Regions from separate parts of the Nostoc sp. CCY 9925 genome, predicted to be linked through region 1. Evidence: predicted binding sites of a transcription regulator. Region 1 holds the regulator's gene; each other region holds the start of a gene.
What was found. The regulator HrcA, encoded in region 1, represses chaperone genes, less so after heat shock. The targets are predictions, from matches to a motif close to TTAGCACTCNNGANTCNNGAGTGCTAA.
Positions count from the first base shown of each region.

Region 2: groL (chaperonin GroEL) is a predicted target of HrcA. The motif match lies at 1,342-1,368, and genes of this name have one in related genera.
Region 3: groES (co-chaperone GroES) is a predicted target of HrcA. The motif match lies at 7,941-7,967, and genes of this name have one in related genera.

Region 1 is NZ_CAWUDO010000062.1:20,103-30,665, forward strand. It holds gene ACM0OY_RS25945 (amino acid adenylation domain-containing protein) at 1-105, shown strand, start outside; gene ACM0OY_RS25950 (sensor histidine kinase) at 370-1,680, opposite strand; gene ACM0OY_RS25955 (PAS domain S-box protein) at 1,686-4,301, opposite strand; gene ACM0OY_RS25960 (DUF2834 domain-containing protein) at 4,833-5,510, opposite strand; gene hrcA (heat-inducible transcriptional repressor HrcA) at 5,523-6,641, opposite strand; gene ACM0OY_RS25970 (rhodanese-like domain-containing protein) at 7,095-7,454, opposite strand; gene ACM0OY_RS25975 (DUF3352 domain-containing protein) at 7,605-9,293, shown strand; gene ACM0OY_RS25980 (hypothetical protein) at 9,537-10,028, shown strand; gene cysE (serine O-acetyltransferase) at 10,207-10,563, shown strand, end outside.
Region 2 is NZ_CAWUDO010000053.1:38,117-48,679, reverse strand. It holds gene ACM0OY_RS23890 (MraY family glycosyltransferase) at 162-1,244, opposite strand; gene groL (chaperonin GroEL) at 1,401-3,065, shown strand; gene corA (magnesium/cobalt transporter CorA) at 3,336-4,478, shown strand; gene ACM0OY_RS23875 (hypothetical protein) at 4,544-5,239, shown strand; RNA gene rnpB (RNase P RNA component class A) at 5,293-5,710, shown strand; gene ACM0OY_RS23865 (META domain-containing protein) at 5,983-6,405, opposite strand; gene rnc (ribonuclease III) at 7,404-8,123, shown strand; gene ACM0OY_RS23855 (Gfo/Idh/MocA family protein) at 8,369-9,460, shown strand; gene ACM0OY_RS23850 (ATP-binding protein) at 9,480-10,563, opposite strand, start outside.
Region 3 is NZ_CAWUDO010000001.1:197,395-207,957, forward strand. It holds gene ACM0OY_RS00830 (allophycocyanin) at 553-1,038, opposite strand; gene rlmD (23S rRNA (uracil(1939)-C(5))-methyltransferase RlmD) at 1,230-2,645, shown strand; gene ACM0OY_RS00840 (ATP-binding protein) at 3,026-3,475, shown strand; gene ACM0OY_RS00845 (DUF6439 family protein) at 3,527-3,823, opposite strand; gene ACM0OY_RS00850 (hypothetical protein) at 4,136-4,498, shown strand; gene asnS (asparagine--tRNA ligase) at 4,580-5,971, shown strand; gene ACM0OY_RS00860 (response regulator transcription factor) at 6,123-6,800, opposite strand; gene ACM0OY_RS00865 (hypothetical protein) at 7,275-7,604, opposite strand; gene groES (co-chaperone GroES) at 7,984-8,295, shown strand; gene groL (chaperonin GroEL) at 8,413-10,047, shown strand; gene ACM0OY_RS00880 (Rpn family recombination-promoting nuclease/putative transposase) at 10,134-10,563, shown strand, end outside.

The DNA.
Region 1 (10,563 bases):
TCTGCAATTGTTTGTCCACCAATGGATGCTAATCTGCTGGATAAATACTTCTCACATTTCATTAGTAGTGGTTTCTTAAATTCACCACACTCAAGACAGGAGTAAACATTCACTCTATAATTTTGAGCTTAATATTCCTCGATCTAACTCACTCAAAGGAGCAAAGGTTAATCAAATTATATTAAGCTCATTATTACAAAGAATTGGTATTATCTCTGATTCACTAATAATATCTTTCAATAAGTTAACAATCTGAACTCAATACCTTTGCTAAAAGAAGAGGATGAAGAAAGATGGCGCTGTATAGTAGAGTTATTTATTGTCTCTCACAACCAGAACTTAAAACTACTCATCAGCCTATGAAAAAATTTACTGTTGCACTGGAATTTTGATCGCAAATTCTGTCCCCTTTCCAGGAATAGATTGGCAGTCGATACTACCACCATGCTGTTCTACTATAATTTGGTGGCTGATAGATAAACCTAATCCAGTTCCTTTACCCACAGCTTTAGTTGTAAAGAAAGGTTGAAACAGCTTTGCTTTTACTTCTTCACACATTCCCGGACCGTTATCAGCGATGTGAATGGCAACCCAATTATCTTCAATCATCACTGTGCGAATTTTAATCAGACTGGGATTTTGTTTAATATCTGCCAATGAACGCTGTTCATTATATTCATCTAGGGCATCAATAGCATTAACAATAATATTCATAAATACTTGATTAATTTGTCCAACATAGCATTTAATTAGTTGAAATAAATTGTACTCTTTAACTACTTTAATGCCTGGATATTCGGGTTGTGCTTTTAGGCGATGATTCAAAATCATCAGCGTGCCATCAATACATTCATGGATATCAACCTCTGCCAGTCTAACTTCATCTACTTGTGAGAAAATCTGCATAGACTTGACTATTTCCCGAATGCGTCGTGCGCCAACATTCATTGATTTGAGTAAATTTAAAAAGTCATTATTAATAAATTCTATGTCTATTAATTCTAGTTCTGTTTGAATGCGAGGGGTAGGATTTGGATATTCCTCTTGATATAGATGCAGAAAATTTAGCATTTCTTGAGTATATTCACTAGCATAGATGAGATTGCCATAAATAAAATCTACTGGATTATTAATCTCATGGGAAATGCCAGTAAACATCTGACCTAAGCTGGATAGTTTTTCACCTTGAACTAGTTTGATTTGTAGCTGTTTTAAATCGTGATAAGCTTGACTTGCTTCATCAAATTTTTCCTCTAATAAAGTATTTTTCTGCTCTAATTCATGTGCTAAACTATACAGCTTTAAATGCAATTTCACCCGTGACATCACTTCTGCTAGCTGAAATGGTTTAGTGATATAGTCTACAGCCCCAACCTGAAACCCCTCCACTTTGTTGATAGTGTCGGAAAGTGCGGTCATAAAGATGACAGGAATATCCTTAGTTTGGGGATTTGCCTTTAATTGCCGACAGGTTTCCAATCCATCAATATCTGGCATCATTACATCCAACAATATTAAACTCGGTAGTGCATATTTAACTCGTTCTAGAGCTACCTTACCGGATTTTGCTACCCATACTTCAAGTCCATCCCGATCTAAGGCATCAGATAAGACGCCTAAATTAGCAGGATTATCATCAACAATTAGAACTGTCTGATTTTGTGCAGTTGTCAGATTCATAATCTTTACTTGTGAAATTGAAGCAGTGCTAGAATTTCTTGGTCTTGAAATCCTTTTGCCAGTTGATGTAAATGTTTTGCAAAGTGAATATATTTGCCATCCATTTCTGAAATTAATGCTGCCTGTTTGATGATTCCCTTAAAATTACCTTTCATTACCAATTCATACAGAATTTCTATTTCTGATTGAGGTGGTAAGATGAGTTCAGCATTTTCTTTATTTAGGAGATTTTCAGGATTTTTCTGTTCATAAACCCAGTCTAAATTGAGAAAATGCCGCAATTTTTGAAATAGCGTAATCGCTTGTACGGGTTTGGGCATAAAATCATTGCCTCCTGCTTCTATGCTGCGGTGTTGATCGCTTTCAAACACGCTCGCTGAAGAAACAATAATAATAATTTCTTTATATGTTTCTGACTCGCGAATGCGCTTAATTAACTCAAAACCATCAAGTTTTGGCATCAGCAAGTCAGTAATTACAAGTTCCGGTTGAAATTCCAAAATTTTCTGCCAACCCTCTTCGCCATCATTGGCTTCACATACATCAAATCCAATGGGAGTGAGCAAATTGTTAATTACCGAGCGATTTTCCCATTTATCATCAACAACTAAAATTTTAGGTTTACGGTCTTTAATACCAATAATTTGACCATAATCGTCAGCTTGAGAGGTTTTCACCCACTCATCAGCTTCTGGTAAGTGAACCTCAAACCAGAAAATACTACCAACACCCATATCACTCTGAACTTGAATGGTGCTGCCCATCAATTCTACGATTCTTTGGCTGATTGCCAATCCTAATCCTGTGCCCTCAATCTGTCGTCGGCGATCGCCTGCTTGCTCAAAGGGTTGAAAAATCGCTTGCAGTTTTTCTGCGGGAATGCCAATACCTGAATCACGGACTTCAAAGCGAATTTTTCCTTCAGAAGCATAGCTAATACTAAAGGTGACACTGCCAGCATCGGTAAATTTGATGGCGTTGCTGAGCAGGTTGATTAATACTTGTCGTAGTCGTTTTTCATCGGCACGGATCGCAATGGGTAATTCTAAAGCCAATTGATGACGGAACCCAATGCCTTTAAGTTCTGCACGAATGCGACACATCTCAGCTACACCTTGGAGGAATGCGGGGAAGTGGAAGTCGCTAGTCATAAGTTCCACTTTCTGGGCTTCAATTTTCGACAAATCAAGGATGTCGTTAATTAAGGTGAGCAAATGAGAACCGCACTGGTAAATTACATCAATGCGCGATCGCTCATCTTCATTCAGGTGTTTAGAACGTTGCAGAATTTGAGCATAGCCGAGAATACCATTGAGTGGTGTCCGTAACTCGTGGCTCATGTTGGCAAGGAATTCGCTTTTGGCGTGACTGGCGGCTTCTGCTGCTTCTTTGGCTTGGGCAAGGGCAAATTCAAATAGCTTGCGTTCAGTAATATCTGTGTTAGCACCTACCCACTCTCGAAAACTATTATCTGGATTAAAAAGCGGTACAGCACGGGAGCTGAAGTAGCGATACTCACCGTCATAACGCTGAATCCGAGTCTCAACTTCATAGACACTTCGGTTGGCAACTGCGGCTGACCATGCCTCATTAGTGTGAGCTAGATCTTCTGGATGGATCATATTTATCCAACCCCAACCCAAACTTTCTTCAACTGTTTGTCCTGTGAAAACTCGCCATTGTGCTTGGTCGGTAATAAATGCACCTTTAGCATCAGTAGTCCAAATAATTTGTGATGATGCTTCAAGTAGCGAACGGAATCGTTCTTCGCTTTGCTGGAGTGCTACTTGGGCTTGCTTGCCTTCAGTAATGTCAGTGTTAGTTCCTAGCCACTCTCGGATACTGCCATCTGGTTCTAGGACTGGGACACCTCGAGCGAGTGTGTACCGATACTCACCATCATGCCGTCGCAACCGAAATTCCTGTTCGTATAGGCTGGAAGTCTTAACTGCCTCTTCCCATGACTGGGCTATTAATTGACGATCTTCTGGATGAATTGCATCTAACCATCCCCGGCCTTGATATTCCTCCCAACTTTGACCAGTAAATTCCCGCCAACTAGGATTATCATCAACGACGATGCCATCGGGTGAAAATACCCAAAACAACACAGAGGTAGCGGCGATCAGATAGCGATAGCGTTCTTCACTCTCCTGGAGTGCTAGTTGGGCTTGTTTGCGCTCAGTGATGTTTTCGCTAAAGATCGTGATGCCGCCGATTTCACCGCTTGTCATATACCAAGGCCGAATTGACCATCTCAGCCACTGTAGCGAACCATCTGCCTGTGGGTAAGGATATTCATCACATTGTTTTGTCGCCCCTACTAAACACTCTTGGTGAAAGGACTTCCACTCTGGGGGAATATCAGGAAATATTTCATAGAGCGAGTGCCCAATAATATCATTAGTCTGGCTGTAGTCTTCTAGCCATTTGTGACTCACAGCAAGATAGCGCATTTCTCGATCTAGTATGGCGATCGCAACGGGAGTATATTCAATTAACTGCTGCAAGTGTACTTCGCTCTGATGCAAGTTGATTCCTGCCTGATTGCGATTTGGATTAGTATTCTGTTTTTGCTTGGCAGTGTCCTGGGTGTTTTCCGATGGTAATATCTCGCTCATCTTAAATTTTGGCTGTTGCGGGAATTTAGTATTATTACTCAGGAGTCAGATTCGCCATCTAAGCTCGACTTTATCCACAATTAAGAACTTGGTTCTCTTGATACGGCAAAACCCTAGCTTTTTGGCAAAAAGTTTTTCCATGTCACTGATTCTCAATGCAAACAAAAAAGTCAAACTACCGTCTCATAAAGCTTTCACCGTCAGCTTGAGCGTTCCCAAAAAAGGGATCAAGTGGTAGCTAAGATTTAGTTAGGTATAACCATCAGTGTTAGTACTCCTGTAATATACAGAATTCCCTCCCACTGCAAATAAATAACAAAGATTAAACAAACTTAGAACTGATTCATAAACAAAAGCTTAAGAACAAAGTTTGATCAGTTCTCTTTAGATTTTCTTTACGAATCAGCTCTAATATCAAGTTCGGATAATCACTTATTATTAAAATTTCTGTGCGTCCCCGTGCCCCCTTCCGCGTCAGTCCTAATGATAAGTCTTCACCCGAACATGATATAAATTGGGATTATGAATTGTTTAATTCGGCGCTGGTTGCTCAGTGGGTATAGTCTCTGCACCAATTTCTGGTAGAGACGGACGCACACATAAGTAAATCAATGGGCCGAATAGTGGTATTAAGGCTGTTATCCACAGTAGTTGTGGATTTTTCCAACCACGACGCGCCATATCATCCCCTACTAATGTAGGAAATAATAAGCAAAGTAAACAGAAATCTAGACTCATTACATGGATGAAGCGGTTAGTTTGCCACTGTTGGCTAAAATTTGTCCAATCTGCTCCTGTGAAACCATAGGCAACTAGAATAACGGCAGCTACAGTTAGAACAAAACCAGTTACACGAGAATCTAGCAGCTTGAGCAAAGTATTCTTTTTACCAACAAACTTCTGATTTGGTTCCCTAAGGGCTAAGTAAGGTAATAGTGCAAAAGCACCAACCCCAAAAGAAGCGATGGCAAATAGCCAAGCAGGTATTTTTTGTCCTCTACCATCGATAAACACTACTGCGCTGTAAATGATAGGCCAAACGCCCATGAGATTGAATAGGGCTATTATTAATGAATTGATACCTTGCCATTGACCAATAGAAAGGTTTTTAATCAACTCGAATGTACCGGGTTGTTGAGGAGGGGAGAGAAAAAATGCATAAACAATCAATCCCAACCACAATAACCCAAAGGCAATTTTTCTGATCATAATCTCTGTAATCTAACTGAAAGCTTCTGAAAGGTAATCAGCAGCAGCAGCTACAACAGCGATCGCACTTTCATAATCTAGCCGTGTTGGTCCTAAAACTCCTACGCTTCCTACCGGTATTGAGCCTCGGCGATAGGTAGAAGAAATCAAGCTACAGGTGCGTATCGGTTCTAGGGGATTTTCTGCACCAATGCGAACCGTTACCTTTGACTTACCTAAATCTTCTGGCTCTGGTTCCTCAAATATTAATCGCCATAGTTGGTCTTGTTCTTCTTCCAGCAGGTGGATAATTGTTTGCACTTGCTGTAATTGGGAAAATTCCGGCTGACGCAAAACTTCTGCAACGCCTCGAACCATAATTTGTGTTGCAGTCGGCGCAACAGTGCGGCGAGTCAATTCCGCAACTGAATTTTTGAGAAATTCGCCGTAGCGTTGGAATTCTCGATCTAATTGACTCCAGTCAAGATAGGCTAGTTCTAGCAGACTCCGCCCTCGTAAGTGGCTATTCAAAAAGTTAGAAACAATTTGCAACTCCCGATCTATTACCTCTGATTCCCGTTGTGTTTCCTCTGGTGCTGGCGACAAATCCATCAACTTGGAATGTGTCTCATAACCATCAGTCACTACAATCAGCATGATCTTTCCGGACTCAATTTGCACTAGTTGTAGATGTCGCACTAATGCCGTAGTGGTTTGAGGCATGGTAATCAAGCTAATGCAGCCACTCAAAGTTGCTAAAATTTGTGCAGCTCCTTGGAGTAAAGTTTCTAAACTCCAATCTTCCCAGTGAAGGCGCTTTTGTAATGCCAGCTCTACTTCTTTTACTAAAGTTTCCGTACTACTTCGTGGAAGCAAGCTACCCGTAGCGTCTCGCACAGAGGGTGTAATTAGCTGGTCAACATAAATGCGATATCCTGAGTCTGAAGGTACTCGTCCGGCAGAGGTGTGTGGTTGGTAAAGTAAGCCAGACTTTTCTAAAACACCCATGACATTGCGAATTGTTGCTGAGCTAACACCCAGATCGTACTCTTCGACCAAAGCCTTTGAACCAACAGGCTCTGCCGTAGCAATGTAGTGACGTACTGTCGCCCAAAGTATATGCTGTTGTCGATTTGTCAACTGGACTTCCATAGGGTATGCTTTGCTGAGTGCAAATTTTAATCAAACTTGGAAAAAATTTGAGGATTCAATCCTAAACGAAAGATTATTAAAAATTAATTAATTTAATAGATTATACAATTATATTGTGATAATTAATCTTCACGTTTGCGTATAACATAGTTACAACTCTGCTGCAAACATAATTTTGTTTTTTGCTATAAAGAGCGACTATCTTAATCTACTAGTTCATAGCTTTATAACCGTATTTTTGCACAACTATATATTGTGAACAGTATTATTGAATACGTATTTTTCAGGTGATTGCTGCTATAGTAGGACTTAAAAACTGGACAAATGACTACTTAATGTGTAAGGTCCCAAGCTTCCCCAGGAAACCCGAACATTGATTGACTACTGATTTCACAATAGCAAAAGCCAGATGGAAGAGTAAGTCCCATCTGAAGTAATTCATAAGTTCAAAAGTTAATACTGGGGAATTGAAGGGTCTACTAATTTAGAGTAGGCATCAATACCGCCTGAAATATTTTGCACATTGGTGAATCCTTGAGCAATTAACCACTGACACATCTGGGCAGAACGCATACCGTGGTGACACAGCACAAGGGTTTCAGCTTGGGGATTGAAGAGAGTAGGTACTTGATCTCCCCATTCAGGAAATTCACTCAACGGTAAATTAACAAAGCCCTCAATGCTAGCGATCGCCAATTCTTGTGGTTCTCGTACATCTACTAGTTGAATACTTGTATCACCTGAAGCGAGACGTTGTGCTAGTTCCTCTACACTCATGTGGGCAATAGGTTGACTAAATGAGTTCTCTGTCATGAGATTTTTGTGGACAATTGTAATTTACTTATGTTGACAGAAAATCTCTGCCTTGGCATGAGCATTGATTCTCAAGAAGACGCGTCTCCCTCTCCCGGCGTCCTCTTTCTGCTTAAATGGCTGTGAACTATCTTTTTTAATAGGTTTAATGTGAATAGACAACGCCCATTCATCGGTTTTATCGTAGCTGGTGCGATCGCAGTGTTAGCGATCGCTGGCTTCTACTGGTTTTTCCCTAAAAATCCGGCTAGTCTCATTGCCCCTAGCTCCCAGCCTGGTGCAACAATATTCGTATCGAAACTTGCTCCTGCAATAGTGTCATTACTGACAAATCCTGACAGTTTACAAGCGTTGGAGCGTGAAGGAGAGCTATCTAGGCTCAAAACTAGTTTCTTGGCTAAGAGTGGCATAGATTACCAACAAGATATTAAACCCTGGCTAGGTAATGAAATTACACTGGCTATTACCAACCTAGATATCGATCGCGACCCAGAAAATGGACAGCAACCAGGGTATCTTTTGGCACTCGCAACCCAGCAACCGGAAAAAAGTCGTGAGTTTGTCGAGTTGTTATTTTCCAAAAGAGCCTTAGCTGGGGCAAACTTAAATGTTGAAGAATACAAAGGCGTAAAGCTGATTTCTGACACTCAGGAAGCGATCGCAGAAAATAAAATCCAAAATCCAAAATCCCCAATCCAAAATAATTTAGCCGGTGCTGTAGTTGGCGAAGGTTTTGTGTTGTTTGCTAACGATCCCAAAGTGCTGCGAGAGGCTATCAATAACGTCCAAGCTCCCGATTTGAATTTGACTAGCTCCTCAGAATACCAAAAAGCTACCAAAGAACTACCCAAAGGTAGTATAGCTGTAGCCTTCTTGAATCTTCCCATCGTGGCAAAATGGCAAGGATTAGAATTAGCAGAACAAACATATAACAGCGAAATTATTTCCCTCTTGTTGAAGCCCAAAGGATTGCTAGCAGAAACCGCCTTTGTGACTTCATCAGAAATTGTTTCCCCATCCCCACCACTAACCAAACCTGTAGCAGCATTGCAATATGTTCCAGCATCAGCAGGTTTAGCAATTTCTGGCTCCAATTTGAGTAATTTGGATAACAGTGATGTAGCCAAACTTTGGAAACAAGCAACAGCAACTATATATGGTTCTCAAGAAGATGTGGTTTCTCAGTTCCTAAAACCGTTGGGCGATGCACAAAAACGCTGGGGAATAAATTTGCCAAAGGATATTTTCAGTTGGGTACAGGGAGAATATGCCATAGCATTGTTACCTCAAGAACAAACAACCCCCCATTGGATTTTTGTAGCGGAAAAATCCGACGGTGTAGAACAAGGCGTAGCACGTTTAGACGCGATCGCTTCATCTAATGGACTCACTATCAGTCCTGTGACCATAGACAACCAAAAAATTTCTGCTTGGACAGAGTTAACCACAGCTAGTAAAAAAAACAATGACAAAAACCGAGCATCATTCGCTATTGAGGCAAAAGTCCGGGGAGCGCATACAACCTTAGGAAATTACGAAATTTTCACCTCCGATCTTGAAACAATGGATGAAGTTTTCACAGCCAAGGAAAATTCCTTAATTAATAATCCTAAGTTCCAAGATAGTATTGCTGCGATTCCTCAGTCTAACCAAGGCTATATCTATCTTGACTGGACAAAAAGTCAGGATTTGTTAGAGCGTCAAATCCCAATTCTCAAGTTAGTGGAAGTTTTAGGCAAACCGTTTTTTAATAACCTGCGATCGCTCACAGTTAGTAGTTATGGAACTAACACAGAAGCGCTCAAAGGTGGCATTTTTTTTCAACTAAATAATTCCTAAAATTTTCACACAAACTCAAAGTGCAGAAGGTTAAAAATTCTTTTATTTTCTGCACTTTCTTTAACTTTAGGAATTGTAGATGCTTTTTGGTTCGAGATAATAACTAGCAACTACCTGCGTGCGTTTAAAGACATCACTTGTGGCACATTTAAATGTGGCACATCTCACAGAAAATTCACTGTAATTTATTAACTACAATATGTATATATCACTACTATTTTCAAAGCCTGTTGGAGGGCTACTATGAAATACCGTTGCCCCCGACCTCAGTATTGTGGCGGCTGGCTGTTAGCTATAGTTACTGCCTTAGTAGCTACCCCGGTAATAGCAGAAACAGCAAATTTTGGTACTTTTACGCTGTCAACAAACTCCGATCCAGGACAAAGAAAAGTGGAAGGATTTACAGGTGGTTCTTACTCATTGTCTGCTATTACTAACCGCGATCGCGAACAGAAAGCCTGTATCGGTTTTGCCGATCCAAATCCAGATCACATTATGGTTTTGGAAAATGACTTTTCCCAGTTGACGGTACAGATTGATAGCAATAATAACGATACCACTTTACTCATTCAAGGCCCAGATAAAGCGACGATTCGCTGTGGCGATGACACTGGCAAAAGTAAAGATGCTAGCATTAGCGATCGCAACTGGAAAAAAGGCATCTATCGAATTTGGGTAGGTACATTTAATCCTGGAATGAAGCGAGATTATATTGTGACAGTCGAGCAGCAGTGATGAGGAGTGTGGGGAAATGGGGGAGTGTGGGGAGAAAAGGGGGAAAGATTTCTTTCTATCCTCCCACCCCTCTCACACCTCCCACACCTCTCAATGCCCCATGCCCCATTTTTATCTGCAACACCTGAGACGATAATATGGGATAGTAGCTTGTTGTGCTTTCCGAGGGTACTATCTCGTGCTATCTACTCTGAGTGCTGACTTTCGTATCATATTTGAACGTGACCCGGCTGCCCGTAACTGGTTAGAAGTTTTATTTTGTTACCCTGGTTTGCAAGCCCTGTTATTGCATAGGCTGGCTCACTGGCTTCATCATGTTGGTCTTCCTTTTATCCCCCGCCTGATTTCTCACTTGGCTAGGTTTTTGACTGGAATTGAAATCCACCCAGGTGCAACAATTGGATATGGCGTATTCATTGACCACGGTATGGGTGTAGTAATTGGTGAAACTGCGATCGTAGGAGACTATGCGCTAATTTATCAAGGTGTCACCCTTGGGGGGACTGGTAAACAATGCGGTAAGCGCCATCCTACA
Region 2 (10,563 bases), on a different contig from region 1:
TAACTGAACCGTATTGATTTGGAAGTGTCTTATCGCGTCTTCTACAAAAACAGAAGTCAGGGCTGCCGATGTCAGCCCTGACTTCCCACACTCTACAATGATTATTATTTCTAATCACTGAGGATTTTATTTTTAAAATTCCTTATATCCGCGAAAGTGTACTAATGTTGTTGACGCATTCTTTGCCACACAGTAAAGCCCAAAAGAATAATAATACTACTGGCGGTAGCCAACATTACAGCCAAAGTCATACCTTGTATTCTCATCGCTAGCAAGTTACAAATCAAGGTAACTCCCCACAACGTGAGTGCTGCATGGCGTTGGGAGAGTCCCCAAGCCAGCAAGCTGTGATGGAGGTGGTCTTTGCCAGGAGTACTCAGAGGGTTATTTCCTGCTAATAGCCGCCGTACAAATACTTGAGTAGTATCTAGCACTGGCAACAACAGAAATAAAACCGTGGGTACGAGGGCATAGATCGTGTTTTGTTGCAGTCTGCCTAAAATACTAGTTGCTGCCAAGACATAGCCAAAAAAGTATGCTCCAGCATCACCCATAATAATCCGTGAGGGATGGAAGTTGTGGCGCAAAAAGCCCAGTGCCGCACCCCCCAAGGCTGCCAATACCAATATTGCCGCTGCACGGTTGTTAAATTGGGCTGCAACCCCTAACAAACTCATGGCGGTAATAAAGCTGATTCCCCCCGCCAAACCATCCATACCATCCATCAAATTGATGGCGTTGGTAATCCCTACTACCCATAGTACTGTCAGGCACATGGACAGAAGCGAGTCGATGGGTGTGCCAAACATCACTTTGATACTGATACCGTTAGCTACCAGTAAGAGTGCTGTGACAATTTGTGCCCACAAACGAACTGAGGGCGGTAAACCGAACTGGTCGTCAATAAAGCCCACAAGGACTAATATTGAACCCCCCAACAGAATAGTTAGCACCTGAGCCAACACATTTTGGAGTTCGATAGGTCGTAAAAGACTGGCTAATACCAGCGCGGCAATTACACCCGCGTAGATAGCTAGCCCGCCTGCATTGGGCAAAGGTTCTCGGTTGAGCCGCCGTGCGTTGGGTTGGTCTGCCCAACCTACCCGCAAGGCGAATTTGCGTACTGTCGGAATTAAACGCCAGGTTACAAGCCAAGCTAAGAGGAACGTAAATACTACTGCCAACCAGCCGGTGCCGCTAGGTTCGGCAATACCAAGGGACTTAAGGGAGTTGTCTAGGTTCATCTCCCAATTCAAGCATTACTGCCAGTATCTAATATGAGCATCACCTGTATATTAATCAATTTTTCATTTCCATTTGTAACTTGACTTGCTGGAGACATTAGCACTCTTGTCCTGTGAGTGCTAAATTGTCTAATGGAAGCGCTTGAGAAATAAAACATGGCGAAAATTATTGCATTTGACGAGGAATCGCGGCGAGCTCTAGAAAGGGGTGTTAACGCCCTTGCCGATGCCGTAAAAATCACCTTGGGACCCAAAGGTCGCAACGTCCTTTTAGAGAAAAAATTTGGCGCACCTCAAATTGTCAACGATGGTATCACTGTTGCCAAGGAAATTGAATTAGAAGATCCTTTAGAAAATACAGGTGCAAGACTCATCCAGGAAGTAGCATCAAAAACTAAAGATGTCGCTGGAGATGGCACTACAACTGCTACAGTTCTGGCACAAGCTTTGATTCGGGAAGGTCTTAAGAACGTTGCGGCTGGTAGTAACCCGGTGAGCTTAAAGCGCGGGATCGACAAGACTATCGAAGCCCTGGTAGAAGAAATTGCCAAGATAGCTAAGCCAGTGGAAGGAAGTGCGATCGCTCAAGTTGCCACTGTCTCAGCCGGTAATGACGAAGAAGTTGGTGATATGCTAGCCCAAGCAATGGAAAAAGTCACCAAAGATGGTGTCATTACCGTTGAAGAATCTAAATCCCTGACGACTGAACTAGAAGTAGTTGAAGGGATGCAGATTGACAGAGGTTATATTTCTCCCTACTTCGTCACCAACAACGAACGGCAAATCGTCGAATTTGAAAACGCCCGCATCCTGATTACTGATAAAAAAATCAGCAGCATCCAGGATTTAGTGCCGGTGTTGGAAAAAGTCGCCCGTTCGGGTCAGCCTTTGCTAATTATTGCTGAAGATGTAGAAGGAGACGCCTTAGCAACTTTGGTAGTGAACAAAGCGCGGGGTGTACTGACTGTAGCTGCCATCAAAGCCCCTGGATTTGGCGATCGCCGCAAGGCTTTACTCCAAGATATTGCCATTCTCACCGATGGACAAATGATTTCTGAAGAAATCGGCTTGAGTCTAGACACGGCATCTTTGGAGACCCTGGGAACTGCTCGTAAAATCAGCATCGATAAAGAAAACACCACAATTGTCGCTGGTAGTTCCACCAAGCCAGAAGTGCAAAAGCGGATTGGTCAAATTCGCCGCCAGTTGGAAGAAACCGATTCTGACTACGATAAAGAAAAACTGCAAGAACGCATCGCTAAGCTAGCTGGTGGTGTGGCAGTGATTAAAGTGGGTGCAGCCACAGAAACCGAACTCAAAGACCGCAAATTGCGAATTGAAGACGCCCTCAACGCCACAAAAGCTGCTGTAGAAGAAGGTATTGTTCCTGGTGGTGGAACGACCCTCATTCACCTATCCAAAACAGTAGAAGCATTTAAAAACAGCTTGCAAGCAGAAGAAAAAATTGGAGCTGAGATTGTCCAACGGGCATTAGAAGCTCCTTTGCGTCAAATAGCAGACAACGCCGGTGCAGAAGGTTCTGTGGTTGTCTCTAGAGTCCGGGATACCGAATTTAACATTGGCTACAACGCCGCTACTGGCGAATTTGAAGATTTGATTGCTGCTGGTATTATCGACCCTGCTAAAGTCGTGCGTTCAGCTTTACAAAACGCTGGCTCTATTGCTGGTTTAGTCTTAACCACCGAAGCGATCGTTGTTGAAAAGCCTGAAAAGAAACCCGCTGCTGGTGCCCCTGATATGGGCGGCATGGGCGGTATGGGCGGTATGGGCGGCATGGGCGGCATGGGCGGCATGTTCTAACCTCTGCTCACCCAGAGATGTCAGAATTCACAATTTAGAAGCGGAGCCGGAAACATCTGTGGCTCTGCTTCTGAACCTAAGATAAATATTTTGAAGCAGTTTGTCTTGCCAAGGCAAACTGTTTTTTATACCATTGCTGATTCAGAAGCAATATGTTATCTCTATTGCTGGTAGAGCAGGGATTTTTAATTTTTGTAAAATTACGTGTATGTCCTTTGTCATTCACCAATGACCAATGACCAATGACTAATGACTATTAGGTAATATTTGATGGCACGAAAACTGCGCCGCGCCCTGAAAGTAGTAACTAAGGCATTTGAAGATGAGTTCCATCACCAACCAGGAACTGTGCCAGGAACGATTTTTATTGATGCAGACGCTCCACCACCAATAATTTTCTTGATTGACTATAACCAGACGAATTTTATTCGCGAACAAATAGCAACTCCAGAAGAATGTATTCCATATCTAGACATGGAAAGCGTTTCTTGGGTAGACGTACAAGGTTTAGGTAGTCAAGATATATTACAAAGATTAGGCCGAGTTTTTGATTTACATCCTCTTGTTTTAGAAGATGTGGTCAATGTACCGGAGCGTCCGAAAACAGAGGATTATGAAGACCAATTACTCTTCATTGCTCGCATGGTAGTACCAAAGGAAAAAACATGTGGTTTTTATAGCGAACAAGTTAGTTTAATTTTGGGTAAAAATTATTTGCTGACAGTCCAAGAAGAACCAGAGCATGATTGCTTTGAACCAGTGCGATCGCGAATTGAAAAAGGTAAAGGCATCATTCGTTCTCAAAAAGCCGATTATCTAGCTTATGCTTTGTTAGATGCCATTATTGATGGCTATTTTCCAGTCCTGGAACTTTACGGTGAGCGAATCGAAGAATTAGAGGAAGAAGTAATAGTTAAACCTACTCCGCAAACACTACAAAGTATCTATCAAATTAGGCGAGAATTACTGCAATTACGTCGCGCTATCTGGCCGCAGCGAGATGCAATTAATTCCTTGATTCGTGATGGTAGTGATTTAATTAGTGAAGACGTGCGAATCTACCTGCGAGATTGTTATGACCATACTGTGCAAGTCATGGATATGGTGGAAACTTACCGAGAACTAGCATCTGGATTAATGGATGTATATCTTTCGGCGGTAAGTAACAAAATGAATGAAATTATGAAATTTTTAACAGTGGTTTCGTCAATTTTTATTCCATTGACTTTTGTTGCCGGAATATATGGTATGAATTTCAATACCGAGAAATCACCATATAATATGCCTGAATTGAATTGGTATTGGGGTTACCCAATATGCTTGGCAGGGATGGGGGCGATCGCGCTTTGTCTAGTATTGTTTTTTTGGCGACGAGGCTGGCTGCAAAACTCTGTCCCAGTTAAACGTGATTAAAAATTGTAGGCGATCGATGAGTCGAATATACATTCATTAGCACTGGGAGTTAATATTTTGGAATTATGAGGAGTAGCGACCAGAATTTAGTAGTTTTGACGATTTATATTATTGGTGTCTCTTATGTTTTTAACCGAATGGTTGAATCCATCGACGACCAAATTAAATTTGAATTTAAAAAAGGAATTGTCGATGAGCAGCTAAAGGAACAAAATCTCGACGATAAAATTGGAATTTCCTTTAAATTCAAATCCTCATATCCAATTGATGACCTGAAAGATTTATCGATTAGTGTTGAGAATAAATCTGATAGTATTGCCGTATATGTTGACTGGGACAATAGCTCTTTGGTAGTTGAACATAGCAAACAATCGCGCCGAGTAATTCGCAAATCACCAGACTTAACGCGCGACTTAGCTGTACCCCAAAGCCCTAGCTTAATTGCCCCCAAGAAAACACTTTCTGAGACAGTGACAGCAGAAGATGTTTTGCAGCGCGATCAAGCAACTGGAACCTACTCAGCTAAAAAACCACTAATTGATATCAATGGGCTACAAAAAGGGCAAAAAAAGTTGTACAACGACTTTATAAATAGAAGAAAGGAGTTGGAATTTTCTCTACAATTAGTATTAAGAGTATCTGAAGTGCGTGTAGGTTTAGCTCCTGGTGTTGATTTCCCTCCCATTAGCATTATCAATTGTCCTTTCACAGTCAGGAAACTACCTTGGACTTACGCCCTACCTTGGAATAAAAAGAAGTAATGCCAACCAACTTAACACAGTATGCCATCCAAGATTACACTGGATGTAGGGAGAGAGTAGGCGCAGGCGGTTGCAGATCGGTGATAGTCACTGGTTTGAGGAAAGTCCGGACTCCCGAAAGACCAAACTTGCTGGATAACGTCCAGTGCGAGCGATCGTGAGGATAGTGCCACAGAAAGATACCGCCAAAACAATTCAAAATTCAAAATTCAAAATTCAAAATTAAGGATTTTGAACCAAGAATTTTGAACTAAATTTGGTAAGGGTGCAAAGGTGCGGTAAGAGCGCACCAGCAGCATCGAGAGGTGCTGGCTCGGTAAACCCCGGTTGGGAGCAAGGCCAGAGGAACTATGGTTGGTCTTTTACCAGTTCCGCTCAACAAGAGCCGCTAGAGGCGTCTGGTAACAGGCGTCCCAGATAGATAACTGCCCTCGTAAGAGAACAGAACCCGGCTTATGTCCTGCTCTTTCCTTCAAAATGGAGTATCAAACTTTTTCGGTTTGTACTCCATTATTTTTTGATGTATTTAAGCGATTAGGCAATAGGCAATAGGCTTAAAACTGGAGTTTAGACCGAGCCAACCACAATTCCCAAGTCATTACAGTCCTGCTAAGCTGAAAAGCGATTCACAATCCAAAATCTAAAATCCAAAATCCGATCAATTTTCAAAGATGATAAGTTGGGTAAAGATGAACCTCACCCAACCAAAGATTGATTGCTGTTAATACAAGAGCATCACAACTTTATTGAGCTTTGACAAATTTCAAAACCCTGGCATTTGGAGCGTCGGTATTAATTGTTAGCTCTCCATCGCTTATTTTATAGGACTTTAATGATTGTATTGCATCTACATATTGGTATTCCCGGTCATCACCGCAATATGCACGTGTAGTTATTATAGAGCCTGTAGGTGTGATTGTGTCCTCTGTCGATTGGTAATTAATAAAGTATCGGTTGCAAACAACTGTGCCTGCAATTATATTTCCACTAGGATCGAATTGGGCTGTAATTTCAACTTGTTTTGGAACAGGAGAATCGCCTAATGTAGTAAGTTTCCAATCGCCTTCTAAACCTGCCGCAAAACTAGGGTTTTGTAGCGCCCAACTCAAACTAAGTACGACCAGGGCAAAAACGATCGCCTTTTTGAAATATTGAAATATGTTCATGCTTTTTCAGCTGAAATTGTAATTTTAGAGTGGATTGCCTAACCTTTTAATTTGGCTTTTTGCATCAAATAAAAAACTACACTTACCTTTTTAGTAGGTGGTGATAAGTTAGCTTTTTAAGTTCAGTTATTTAAAACTGATATGAATATACTTCTACATTTTTAATGAAAATGCAAGGACAGTTAAGACAGTTAAGACAGTTAAAGAATATTTAATAATTTCTTTACATTTCAAGAATGCAACTTCTTTACACTTTGTCAAAGTTCACAACGCGATCGCCTCTACTAGCTGATGGTCTGCCACCCCTGCTCCCCCTGCTCTTATCACCAAAAGTTGCTAAGAACCAAGCCTTATTTATAATTAACAGGACTTAAGCACAGGCTACGGAAAATCGAACCACAGAGGCGCAGAGAAGCCAGTGCGTTGGGCGGGTTCCCCGACTTGTTCGCTCTTAGCGTTCCCGCAGGGTAGCAACTGGCGCGTCACGGAGAAATAAAAGTTTGAGAGGTTTTTTGCGTAAGTCCTAATTAAAAATAAAATTTTTTAAATAACAATTTATTTTGACTTATCAATAAATATGATTTTCTAACTCAATATCATCATGTATTAGCTGAACTTAAGCTGTATTAACTCCAGCGTGTAGTTAACTTAATTAAAGTAAAAATTTTTATTACTTATCTTCATAAAACTGTTAAGAGAGAACGTTGCTACCTAGCGAATGAGATAAACCGATAGTCAGGGAGTTGCTGATAGTCGCTTTCTATGGAGGAATTGAGTAAACTGAGTTAATAGTCTACTTATACCAAAAACGTACTACAAATATTACTCGTAGTACTGCTCGATCGCTCAAGATATACGATTAATTTATACTTTTGAAAAAAAGTAATCTCAAATGCTTGTAATATCATTAATCTGGACATTACCCTACTGATTACGGATTTTCTCTTGATTTATCAATGAGCAATAACTAATCACTAATCACTCTTGACTAAGAACTGATGACCCTAGTTTATCCACGCCGTCAACGACAACTCGAAAGCTTAGTCAAAAAATTTGGTTTGCCAGCACAAGCACCAATTAAATGGCAACTATTGGACTTAGCGCTAACCCATCCTACTGTTTCTGACTCAGCAAATTATGAACAGTTAGAGTTTGTTGGCGATGCAGTGGTACGGTTAGTGTCAGCTGTTGTGTTGTGGGAAAATTACCCAGATTGTCCAGTAGGGGATTTTGCGGCAATTCGTTCGGTATTGGTGAGCGATCGCATTCTCGCCCAATTAGCTAGAGAATATGGTTTAGAGCTATATTTACTAGTTGCTGGCAGTGCTACGGCTGATAAAGTTGGTCAAGAGTCACGACTAGCAGATGCTTTTGAAGCAGTTCTGGGTGCGCTTTACTTAAGTACTCAAAATCTAGAATTAATTCGTCCTTGGCTAGATCCCCACTTTCTACAACTAGCAACAGAAATTCGCCTCGACCCAGCTAGACTTAATTACAAAGCTGCTCTACAAGAATGGACACAGGCACAATTTAAAGTTTTACCAGAGTATCGGGTTGTGGAGGTTAATCAACCACACCACAATCAAGAACGTTTCCTTGCTGAAGTCTGGCTACACGGAAATATGCTCGGACAAGGTAAAGGGCGCTCAATCAAAACCGCCGAACAAGCCGCAGCTAAAGTTGCTTTTTTAGCAATTGCTAATCAGCAAAAACCCTGAACTCAAAAGATTGCAAATAAACTGATAATCAGTTGATTGTCATTAGTCATTAGTTGAGTTGTCATTAATCATACCAATTCACTAAAAGTTTGAAACAGATCCAAATCTAGAAACCCTTGTAAAACAAGGATTTCTTAATTTTGAATTTTGAATTTTGAATTGGTATCAGTTGTCCCTTGTTCTTTGCCAATGACCAATGACTAATGACCAATGACCAATGACCAATGACAAATAACAAATAACAAATGACAAACCAAATTAAAATCGCTGTCATCGGAGTTGGCCGTTGGGGAGTGCATTTATTAAGGAATTTTTTAGCACATCCTCAGGCAAGTGTTGTTGCTGTAGTAGACCCCCATCCAGAACGATTAGCGGCGGTAAAACAGCAGTTTAGCTTAGATGAAAATGTAGTATTAACAACACAGTGGCAGGATTTAAAGCAAGTGCTAGGGCTGACAGCAGTTGCGATCGCAACTCCCGCTAATACTCACTATGCTTTAATTCAAAATGCTCTCCAACAGGGATACGATGTTTTGGCAGAAAAACCCCTAACTCTCGACCCAGCACAATGTCGGGAACTTTGCCAGTTAGCAGAGCAGCATCATTTAATACTCATGGTTGACCACACCTATTTATTTCATCCGGCAGTTGAGCGGGGGCAAACTGTAGTTAAAGCAGGTAAATTAGGGGATCTCCGCTATGGTTACGCCACCCGTACCCATTTAGGGCCTGTGCGGCAAGATGTTGATGCACTGTGGGACTTAGCCATTCACGACATTGCTATTTTTAACACATGGCTGGGTCAGTCTCCTGTGAAAGTACAGGCAACGGGTACGGTGTGGCTACAAGGAGAAGGGAGTAGGGAACTGACTCACTCCCCACTCCCCACAGACGCGATTAATCGCGTCTCTACCCACTCCCCATCCCAAGGTTTGGCTGACTTAGTGTGGTTAACACTGACATACCCAGATAACTTTCAAGCTTATATTCATTTGTGCTGGCTAAATCCCGATAAGCAGCGACGGTTGGGGATTGTAGGCAGCCTTGGCAGCTTGATTTTTGATGAAATGTCGCGATCGTCACCTCTAACCCTGCTACATGGGGAGTTTGAACAACACGGCAATCAATTTATTCCTGTAAATCAAAGTCAGGTGATGCTGGAATTAGAACTAGGAGAACCATTGCAGAGAGTTTGCGATCGCTTTGTTGTCTCTATTCTTAACAATAGTCCCCCAGAGGTTTCCTCTGGCTGGGTCGGCACACAGTTAGTAGAAATTCTTGCTGCTTTAACAGTATCTCTTAGGGAAGGTGGCAAACCTGTTTTTCTTAGCAAATGAACCATAATCCAAAATGGTCTTACCTTTGAGATGTCCCATTTGCATAAACCCCTCCTTTTGGAAGACTTAGCAGAATAGTTTGCTGGGGCGAAAGACTAATTTGATAAATCTCCTTACCAGGTAACTGCTGAAGCTTGGGAGATTTATTCTTGTCTACCCCTGCTTTCTCAGATTTGCTGATTCCCATAGTCTGGCTTCTCCCAGACTCCTGTGGGATAGGCTGACGGCTTACTTTTACCCCTTCATTCCCAGAGGAGAATCCAAGATCCCCTACATTTCCTTGTTTCTTAGCAATAGGTAACAGGGAGATATCAATCAAAGGTAAGCTAATCTTGACTGTCGTACCTTGATGAAGTCCTACACTCTCAAGAGTGATGCTACCTCCCATGAGTTCGATTAAGTTCCGTGAAATTGCCAGTCCCAGTCCAGTACCTTCATACTGACGTGTGGTTGCGCCATTCACCATTACAAAGGGGCGAAATAATTTGTGCTGTTGAGCCGGATCGATACCTATACCTGTATCTTTGACTATGACGACTGCCTGAGATTTCCCATTACCATATTCAATTTCTGTAGTAATGGTAATGCTGCCAGCGTCAGTGAACTTAGTAGCGTTACCGATAACATTAATTAACACCTGCTTGAGTTTTGCGGCGTCTGCGTTAATTGGTATCGGTTCAGTACCTAACTCACATTTCAATTGCAAGCCTTTTTGTTGAACATTAACTGATTGTAAATTGATCACCTCTAGCAATATTTGTCGGAGGTCAAGAGGTGCTGTGACTACTGAAAGCTTACCTGCTTCAATTTTAGAAATATCAAGTAAATCATTAATAATTCCTAGCAAGTGAATAGCTGTTTCATCTGCACGTTTGAGAAACTCTACTTCTTCTTCTCGGTCATCACATAAGCCATCTGCAACCAAGCGAATACAGTTAATAATAATATTCAAAGGGTTTCTCAACTCATGGGAAGTTGTAGCCAAAAACTGACTTTTAACTTGGTTAGCACTTTTTGCTTCTTTCCAAGCCATTTCTAGTTCTTCTGCCCCAGCTTTGAGCCGTTGTACCATTTGGTCTAGTGCTTGGGCTAGTTGATCGAAT
Region 3 (10,563 bases), on a different contig from region 1:
GTGAATTCGTTATATCTGATGTTTCACCCGCTAGTTAGTCTAATTGGCGTGATTTGCTCTGAAGCTGAAAAATTATCTACTAGCGTATATACTCTTAGCTGCAAAATTGCATAGATTGACTATAATTCAGTGATTTCTTGGGTATATGCAGCTTAGTAGTAACAATCGAGTGACGACAATCACACTTATACATGATTAGGATCGTCTCATTGCGATCGCCAGCTAGGCATAATTAAGGACAACTGAACTCTAGCCGAGTCATTAATAGGGAACACACTAATTACCGACAGCCTTTATCAAAGACTGTCGGTTTTTTGTCATTTTAGTCATGGGCATTGTTTATTCCCCGTGTCCCAGCGTCTCCTTATCTCCCCATGCCCAAATAAAATTTCCCCACAACTGGTTGGTAACTTGACAGAGATTTAGCCACAGCCACTACCAAATGTGGGGAAGTTAAGATCAAATTGGTAATCTTATGCCTATGGAGTGCTAAAATTTTACACTCACTCTAGTAGAGCAAAAGTATCTCTTAGAATCAGCACAGACTTTGTATTAAGACATCGCTTGAATGATGTAATCAAAGTATGGTGCAGCTTCAGGGGCATCTTCAGCACTCAGTAAGCCAAGAGCGGCTGTTTTGAGGGAATTGATAGCTTCTACCATTCCAGGTACGGGAACGCCCAATGAATTGTACATTTCGCGTACACCAATCAAACCGATTTTTTCAATTGGCTCTTTGTCGCCAGCAAGTACACCATAAGTAATTAGGCGTAAGTACCAGCCAAAATCACGGATACATAGAGAGCGTTGACGTTCTCCGTAAGCATTACCACCGGGAGAGATAAAGTCAGGACGCTTTTGCCAAAGTTGTTTGGTTGCTTCCTGGACTATCTTTTTTTCATTTTCAGCTAAGGTAGCAGCAATGCGCGTCCGTTGTACACCGGTTTCCAAAAAGTCTTTGATATTTTTCAGTTCGCCACTGCTGGGATAACGCAGTTCGTCGTCAGCTTTGAGAATAACTTGGCTAATTACAGTCATGATGATTGAAATCACCTTAAATATTATCTGCTAGTTTAGCGAGTCTGAGGTACACAAGTGAAGAGGAAGTTAGGAGTGGGGAGCAAGAGATGGAGAGATAAAGAGAATAATTCTTAAGCGAAGCTTCAGAGTTTCTGGCTTTGCTCCTAACTCAGCACTCCCAATGCCCAATAACAAATGACTAATGACTAATGACTAAAATAATTTGGCAACAAGGTGAATTAATTGAAGTAACCATCGCTGACCTGAGTGACACTGGCGATGGTGTGGGACGCGCTAATGAACGTGTAGTGTTTGTCCCGGATACTGTACCAGGCGATCGCGCTATTGTCCGTTTAGTACATGTTAAACCTAAATATGCTCACGCTAAGCTCCAGGAGCTATTGCAACCATCTCCCCATCGCATCCGCCCTGCTTGTATTGTGGCTGACAAGTGTGGTGGTTGCCAGTGGCAGCACATTAATTATGATTACCAGCTAGCAGCTAAGCAAAATCAAGTTATCCAAGCAATGGAGCGCATTGGCGGTTTTATCCAACCACTAGTAGATCCAGTACTTGCTGCTGGTTATGCCTTGGGCTATCGAAATAAATCTACTTATCCTCTAGGCACATCTGCAACAGGACAAGTACAAGCTGGTTACTACCAAAAAGGTAGCCACCAATTAATTAACTTAAATCAATGTCCAGTCCAAGACCCGCGTTTAAATCCCATGCTTGCCGAAGTTAAGCAGGATATCCAACAGCGGGGTTGGCAAATTTACGACGAACATCGCCACCTTGGGCAAATCCGCCATCTGAGTTTACGCATCGGCCGCCACACTGGCGAAATGTTGCTGACTTTGGTGGTCAAGGACTGGAATTTACCAGAAATTGAAACCCAAGCCCAGGAATGGTTAAAGCGTTATCCGCAGTTAATGGGAGTATGCCTCAATCGCAATGGCGATCGCACAAATGCTATCTTTGGATTAGAAACCCGTTGCATCGCTGGAGTACCCCACCTGCGTGAAAAATTTGCTGGACTGGAATTTCAAGTGCGCCCAGATACATTTTTCCAAGTTTATACAGAAACAGCAGAGGCACTATTGGAGGTAATTCAGTCAGAACTTAACCTTCAAGGGCATGAATCTTTAGTTGATGCCTACTGTGGTATCGGCACTTTAACTTTGCCCCTCGCCAAACAAGTACGTCAAGCCACAGGTTTAGAAGTGCAACCAGCAGCCGTAGAACAAGCTTTTTTGAATGCCCAGCGCAATGAAATTCATAATGTGACATTCCAAGTCGGACCAGTTGAGAAATTGCTGCCAAAAATGGGCACAATACCAGAAGTCGTAATTCTCGATCCACCCCGTAAAGGGTGCGATCGCGCTGTAATCGACACTTTACGGCAATTGAAACCATCTCGGATTGTTTACGTCAGCTGTAAAGTAGCTACCCTCGCCCGCGACCTGAAATTACTCTGTCAAGATGGGCAATATAAGATCGCACGGGTGCAACCTGCTGATTTTTTTCCCCAAACTGCTCATGTGGAAGCTGCCGCCTTTCTTGTGCTATCAAATTTGGATAAGGATGCTGATTCCTTTAAAAAAATTGAAATTTCAAATTTGTAGTCTAGTGCATACTAACAATGCTAAAATCGAATTAAGCTAAAAATAGAAATTCATTTTGTTTAAAGAAATTAAAGTTGCATCGACTCATAAAAGTATGAATGGAATTGTCTAAATTACAAATCGGCAATTGACTAGAGTATGCCAATACTCAATAAAATTCATAGCACTTTTCTAAGTTGCTCACTCTTTTATCAAATTTATTACAGCCGTTATATATCCGAGCAATTCCAACTTATTTATAGAGTCAATGCTCCCTAGCATTTTCAAAATTTAGTTTTAAAGACGCAAGTTTGAAGGCAGCATGACCACCTCAATTTTTATCAGGGTGCCTGTGACACCAAACTGATGTCTAGCTAACTGAAAGCTATGGGGTTTCTCTTGTGATTACTATTTCGCTCCGTCCTGTTGGACGTTATTGGGGCACAATTAGTTTTGCCTCAACCCTCTATCTTTGTCCAATATTAGATTTATTGTTGGCAGAAATTCCAGCAAAATTACAATCGGAACTGCGTTTAGGACTTCAAGAAGCCCTAGTAAATGCAGCTAAACATGGCAATAATCTCGACCCGAGTAAAAGAGTTGTAGTACGTTTTTCCTTAATAGATAATCAATATTGGTGGATAATTTCAGACCAGGGTAGCGGCTTTACTCCCTCACCTATTATTGATGAAGAACCAACAGACTATCTGCCACCAGATGAAGCAGAAAGTGGTCGTGGTCTATGCCTTCTCCATCAAATTTTCGATCAGGTCGAGTGGAATCGCAAGGGTACAGAATTGAGGCTTTGTAAACAAATGGAAAACCGCCGGGGACTATCTCTGCGACGTTAATAGGGGAGTGGGGAATGGTGAGTGGGGACTGGGGAAACCATTCCCTATTCTCTACTCCCCACTCCCTACTCCCTTATTTCCATGAGTTGGACAGGGAGGAGCAGAAATAGAGCGATCTAGCCAACCAAGCGCTTGTTCTAGTCTGGCTTGAGCTTCTTGTGGTTGATTGTTTAAAAGATAAACAAGAGCTGCTGCTAGTTGTTCAGTGGCCCGGGAATTGCGGTTAGACTTGAGGCGATGCCAATCTTCAGGAGAGATACTCAGTCTTTGCATTAGGGCTTGGGCTAGTTCTAAAGTACTAAGTTCATTCAGTTGACTGTTTTTCGGTAGCTGTGCAGATTGAGACATAATTTAAAGTCCTTTATCAATTGTCCTATTTTACAAAGTTGAGGCAGTTCGTTGCCAAAGAGAACTCTCTTGCGTTCGCGGAGCGTCTCGCAGAGAGGTTTCCAACCATCACAAGTTCGTATTTTCCCCCGCTTAAAGGAACTGCCGTTGAGCCACTGTGTTAGATCTGGCGGCTGAAACGAATTGGCGTTTAATGGTCTCAAACCTCCTAAGAGATTTTGTGCTTAGTCATTTATCCTTTGTTTATTCACTAATGACAAATGTCCAATGAGAAATGACAATTGACTTTTAATCTTAGTTTACTACTTGTAAATGAAGCCGTCTCAACAATCACAACCGCCAGGGGAAAATCCGGAACCAGATTTATCACAAGAAATTGAGGAAGTAGAGCGATCGCTCTTATCCTTGAGAGAACGTTACAATCAAGTACAGCGCGATCGTCAGCAAAAGGCTCAATCGCAGCAACGTCAGGATCGATTAAAGCGCCATAAATCCCAGACACCAGAAATTAAAGCAGAGTTACGACAAATCAAACAGCAGTTGGAAATGCTAGAACTCAATTTAGAAAGTCAGTTATTTTCTTGGCGTAGTCTCAAAAAACCTTTCTGGCAGGCCGTCCGCTTTGGTGGAATGGGCGTTATCATAGGCTGGATATTAAAGTCTTATGCTGGGTAAACCCAATTTGGGATTGGGTTAGTGAGTTAGCATTTTTTAATATCTTTAGTCCCTAAATTGACGAAATATAAGTTGCATAATATGGTAAATCGACGAATTGCAGAAATATTGCGAAGTGGTCAACCTGATGAGTCTCTCCAAGTTCAAGGCTGGGTGAGGACAAAACGCGAGTCCAAAGGATTTGCTTTTATCGAAGTTAATGACGGCTCATCGCTAGCTAATTTGCAAGTCGTCATCAATCAGGATTTGCCAGATTACGAACCTATCTTGAAAAAGCTGAATACTGGTGCTGCTGTTGAGGTGGCTGGGGTATTGGTGGCTTCTTTGGGTAAAGGACAGAGGATTGAGTTGAAAGCAGAATCCATAACAGTCCACGGAGAAGCTGATCCCGATACATATCCTCTGCAAAAGAAACGTCATTCCTTTGAGTTTCTGCGAACAATTGGACATTTGCGATCGCGTACTAATTCTTTTGGTGCAGTTTTCCGGGTGAGAAATGCTTGTTCGACAGCTATTCACCAATTCTTTCAAGAAAGAGGTTTTTTGTGGGTACATACGCCCATTATCACTGCTAGCGATTGTGAAGGCGCGGGTGAACTTTTTAACGTTACTAGTTTGGATTTAAAAAATATTCCCCGCACAGATAATCAAGCAGTAGATTACAGCCAAGACTTTTTTGCTAAACCTACATATTTAACAGTTAGCGGTCAGTTAGAAGCCGAAATCATGGCGATGGCGTTTAGTAACGTCTACACATTTGGCCCTACCTTCCGTGCAGAAAATTCCAATACTTCGCGTCACTTAGCAGAATTTTGGATGGTTGAGCCAGAAATGGCTTTTTGTGATTTAGAAGGCGATATGGATTTAGCTGAGGCTTTTCTCAAACATATTTTTAAATATGTGTTAGAAACTTGCCCAGAAGATATGGAATTTTTCAATCAGCGCATTGATAATTCTGTGTTGGCAACAGCTGATAATATTATTAACAATGAATTTGAACGCCTAAATTACACAGAAGCGATCGCACTTTTAGAAAAAGCCGATGTCAAATTTGAATATCCTGTAAGCTGGGGCTTAGATTTACAATCAGAACACGAACGTTATCTAGCTGAACAATTATTTAAAAAGCCAGTAATCGTCACAGATTATCCCGCAAAAATTAAAGCTTTTTATATGCGCTTAAACGACGATGAAAAAACCGTCCGCGCAATGGATATTCTCGCCCCGAAAATTGGTGAAATTATTGGTGGTTCCCAGCGGGAAGAACGCCTAGAAGTCTTAGAACGTCGGGTAATAGCGCAAGGAATGAAGCCAGAAGATTTATGGTGGTATCTCGATTTGCGTCGTTATGGTACCGTTCCTCACGCTGGCTTTGGTTTGGGTTTTGAAAGACTCGTGCAATTCATCACCGGAATGGCAAATATTCGTGATGTAATTCCCTTTCCGCGTACACCGCAAAGTGCCGAGTTTTAGTACCAGCCTGATGTAATTTTCGTAAAACAAGCAAAACCCTTAAATTCAAAAAAATTTCAGGGTCTTACTAGTGGTTTTTGCTGTAATTTTTGTAAAAATTTCGGATTTTGGATTTTAGATTATCAATCCAAAATCCAAAATCTAAAATCGGCTATGCCATTTGATTTTCAATCGCCCACCGCGCTAGTTCAGTGCGGTTGTGGAGATTGGTTTTGCCCAACATATTGGACACATGGCTTTCAACTGTACGCTGACTAACGTTAAGTTCTTCAGCAATTTCTCGGTTAGCTAAACCCCTAGCTACAAACTGGACTACTTTCAGTTCGGTTGGGGTTAACTGCACATCAAAGGGAACTTGGATACGGGAACCGTTTTCGCCTCCTTTTGCTTGGTGTTCTTTCCAACGGATAGTTTGTTTCAGTGAGGACTCAACTTGGGCTACGAGTTCTTCTGGTTCAAAAGGCTTGACCATATAAACATCAGCACCTTTGTTCAGACCTTTAACTCGGTCTGCACTTTGCCCTTTTGCTGAAAGGAAAAGAACTGGAATCCAGCTGGTGCGTTCGTTTTGCCGGACTTGTTCCACAAAAGTATATCCGTCCATTTCCGGCATCATCACATCGCAGATAATCATGTCTGGAACATCTTGCTCTAAAATTTCCAGAGCTTCGCGTCCATTTTCAGCGGTGATGACTTCATATCCCCGGAATTCTAAGTAATCCTTCACCAGCAAGATGAGGTTAGGGTCATCATCAATCAATAGAAGTCGTTTGTGATCTTTCATGCTGGGCTCTTTCATAGCAGTGGCACTTGTCGCGCTTCGGTCCATCAAGGTCTTGAATATTTATCCTCTATGGTGGGTTATGTGAGATGTTGTCCTTTTGCCTACTTAACTTGCCTTTGCTGTCTCAAGTCTCAAAAATGCCGAGCACTTTCAAGAGACTACTAGCTCGATAGCAAAAGTCCAGCAAGGATACGTATAGCAGTAGTATCTATAATGCGCTATTATATATCGCTTTGAAAGGGGCGGGCTAAAAAAACACTGATAAAATAATAATCCTTCTGACTTAACTAGTTAAGTATTGGCTTAAAGATGACCCTACCTCAAAACCAACCCGCACTTTCTTAAAGCTTACTGCCATAACATATCCTTCGGCTGTTAAGCCTCTATGAGATGTTCACAAGAAACTAGGGAAGTTTCTGGCAAAGAATGGGTTAAAAATGCATATTCTTCAACCGCCATTTTGCCTATTAAGTGTTCTTGAACGATCCGCTCAATAACTTCCGAGTTTGCTTGGCGATACTAGATCCCATCAGGGTAGACCACCATTATGAGTCCAGAACAACAAACCTGCAAGCAATTGGCTTTAGTTGTAAAGACGCAAATGGGATGACTTGCTTGCCCCTTGTCGAGTTTTAACTCTTGAATTCGCTTTTTTAAGTACTCCCAAGATCCCAGACTAGCTGGTTTTGAGCAGGAGTCAGGAGTTGTTTGTTCAGCACAAATAAAAATATGTTGCTGAATTTTTGCCAGTCCTAAACTTTCTACACAATTACTCAGGGCTTTATGTTCAACAGACTTGGTGGTTTTTGGGATTTGATGGCTTTTCTGGATCACCTTATTGTTACTCATAGAGCGGCTCCCTGATTACAGTTCTATAACAATTTCCAAGCTTTGCAAATAAAGTTTACTGAGATGGGTACTGGGGATTGGGGACTGGGGATTGGGAATTGGAAGGGGCGGGAAGCATAAGGGAAAGGCTTAGTGCAACTTACCCTCTGCTCATCCCTTCCAGTCCCCAGTCCCTAATCCCAAATCGCCAGTCCCTATAGAAATATTCGTAACTTCCGCAACAGAACCCGAAGGATAAAAATAATTAAGCATTTATACTTAAGTACACCGAAGAGATTCTAGTTCGGGAACCCGTACTTAAGAAATTCTTGCCATTGGATGCCGCTTTTGGGTAGATTAGCACTCAGGAGTTGAGAGTGCTAACTCTGGAGAAAATCATATGGCAGCAATATCTCTAACCGTTTCTACAGTAAAACCTTTGGGCGATCGCGTTTTCGTGAAAGTGAGCGCCTCTGAGGAAAAGACCGCAGGTGGTCTGTATTTGCCCGATACCGCTAAGGAAAAGCCACAGGTAGGGGAAGTAGTCGCCCTTGGCCCTGGCAAGCGTAACGACGACGGTAGCCGTCAAGAGTTGGAAATTAAAGTTGGTGATAAAGTCCTGTACTCTAAGTACGCTGGTACTGACATCAAACTTGGTACTGAAGAATATGTACTGCTTTCTGAAAAAGATATTTTAGCAGTCGTTATCTAGTGGGGAGTAGGGAATAGGGAATGGGGAATAGGAAAGAGTTTTCCCAATGCCCTGTTTGCCCTGTTTACCCAATGCCCAATTGAAAAAAATTGACTTACTCCTTGAATTTAGATACCTATGGCAAAGCGCATTATCTACAACGAAAACGCCCGTCGCGCTCTTGAGCGAGGCATTGATATCCTGGCTGAGGCTGTAGCTGTTACCCTTGGCCCCAAAGGTCGTAACGTAGTCCTAGAAAAGAAATTTGGCGCACCGCAAATCGTTAATGACGGTGTAACCATCGCCAAAGAAATCGAATTAGAAGACCACATTGAGAATACTGGTGTAGCTCTGATTCGTCAAGCTGCTTCTAAGACCAACGATGCTGCGGGCGATGGCACCACCACTGCTACCGTTTTAGCTCATGCGATTGTCAAAGAAGGCTTACGGAACGTTGCCGCTGGTGCTAACGCGATTTTGTTGAAGCGTGGTATTGACAAAGCTACCAGCTTCCTGGTAGACAAAATTGCGGAACATGCCCGTCCGGTGGAAGATTCCAAAGCTATTGCCCAAGTTGGTGCAATCTCGGCTGGTAATGACGAAGAAGTCGGTCAGATGATTGCCCAAGCTATGGATAAGGTGGGCAAGGAAGGCGTAATTTCCCTAGAAGAAGGGAAATCTATGTTCACCGAGTTGGAAATTACTGAAGGGATGCGCTTTGATAAAGGCTACATCTCTCCTTATTTTGCCACCGACGCTGAACGGATGGAAGCAGTTTTCGATGAGCCTTTCCTGCTGCTGACCGATAAGAAAATTGCTTTAGTGCAAGACCTTGTACCAGTATTAGAGCAAGTAGCTCGTGCTGGCCGTCCTTTGGTGATTATTGCTGAAGATATCGAAAAAGAAGCTTTAGCAACCTTAGTGGTAAACCGTTTGCGCGGTGTACTCAACGTTGCTGCTGTCAAGGCTCCTGGCTTTGGCGATCGCCGCAAAGCTATGCTAGAAGATATTGCCGTGTTGACTGGCGGTCAACTAGTCACTGAAGATGCTGGTTTGAAGCTAGATAATACCAAGTTAGATAGCCTGGGTAAAGCTCGCCGTATCACCATTACCAAGGACAACACCACAATTGTTGCTGAAGGTAACGAAGTTGCGGTTAAGGCTCGTGTAGAACAAATTCGTCGTCAAATCGAAGAAACCGAATCTTCCTACGACAAAGAAAAACTGCAAGAACGTCTTGCTAAACTTTCTGGCGGTGTCGCCGTGGTAAAAGTGGGTGCAGCCACCGAAACCGAAATGAAAGACAAGAAACTGCGCCTAGAAGATGCTATCAACGCTACTAAAGCTGCTGTGGAAGAAGGTATCGTTCCTGGCGGTGGTACAACCCTCGCTCACCTCGCTCCTGATTTAGAAACTTGGGCGAACAGCAACCTCACAGGCGAAGAGTTGATTGGTGCGTTGATTGTCGTTCGTGCTTTACCTGCGCCTCTGAAGAGAATTGCAGAAAACGCTGGTCAAAATGGTGCTGTGATTGCTGAGCGCGTCAAAGAGAAGGAATTCAGCGTTGGCTATAATGCTGCAACCAACGAATTCGTCGATTTGTTAGCTGCTGGTATTGTTGACCCTGCGAAAGTAACTCGTTCTGCTCTGCAAAACGCTGCTTCCATCGCTGGTATGGTGTTGACAACCGAATGTATTATAGTTGACAAGCCTGAACCTAAAGACGGCGCTCCTGCTGCTGGTGCTGGTGCTGGTGGCGACTTCGATTACTAATACTTAATAGTCTCCTGTTTGTAAAAATAGCTGCCTCCGCAAAGGAGGCAGCTATTTTTTTTGTGTCACGCAGAAAGGAGGAAGAGGTGAGTTACGATAACGCTTGTAAATATTTAGCTGAACAGTACCCAGGTGAGTTTGTCCGTTGGTTGCTGGGGGTGGAAGTCCAAAAAATTGAAGTATTAAAAACTGAACTCACACTTGAACCAATTCGTGCGGATTCTGTGACATTTTTGCAAGCAGCTAACCAAATTTTGCATATTGAATTTCAAACTTTAGCGAAATCTAACCCACCGCTGAATTTCCGAATGCTTGATTATTCTGTGAGATTAAAACGTCAATACAGATGTCCTGTAACTCAGGTATTAATCTTTTTACAGGAAACTAGTAACGAGGTGGCTTTCGCAGAAGAATATCGAGACGAGACAACGATTCACCAGTATCGGGTGGTTCGCCTATGGGAACAAGATTCAGAGCTATTTTTGGAAAATCCTGCACTGTTACCTCTAGCAAGTT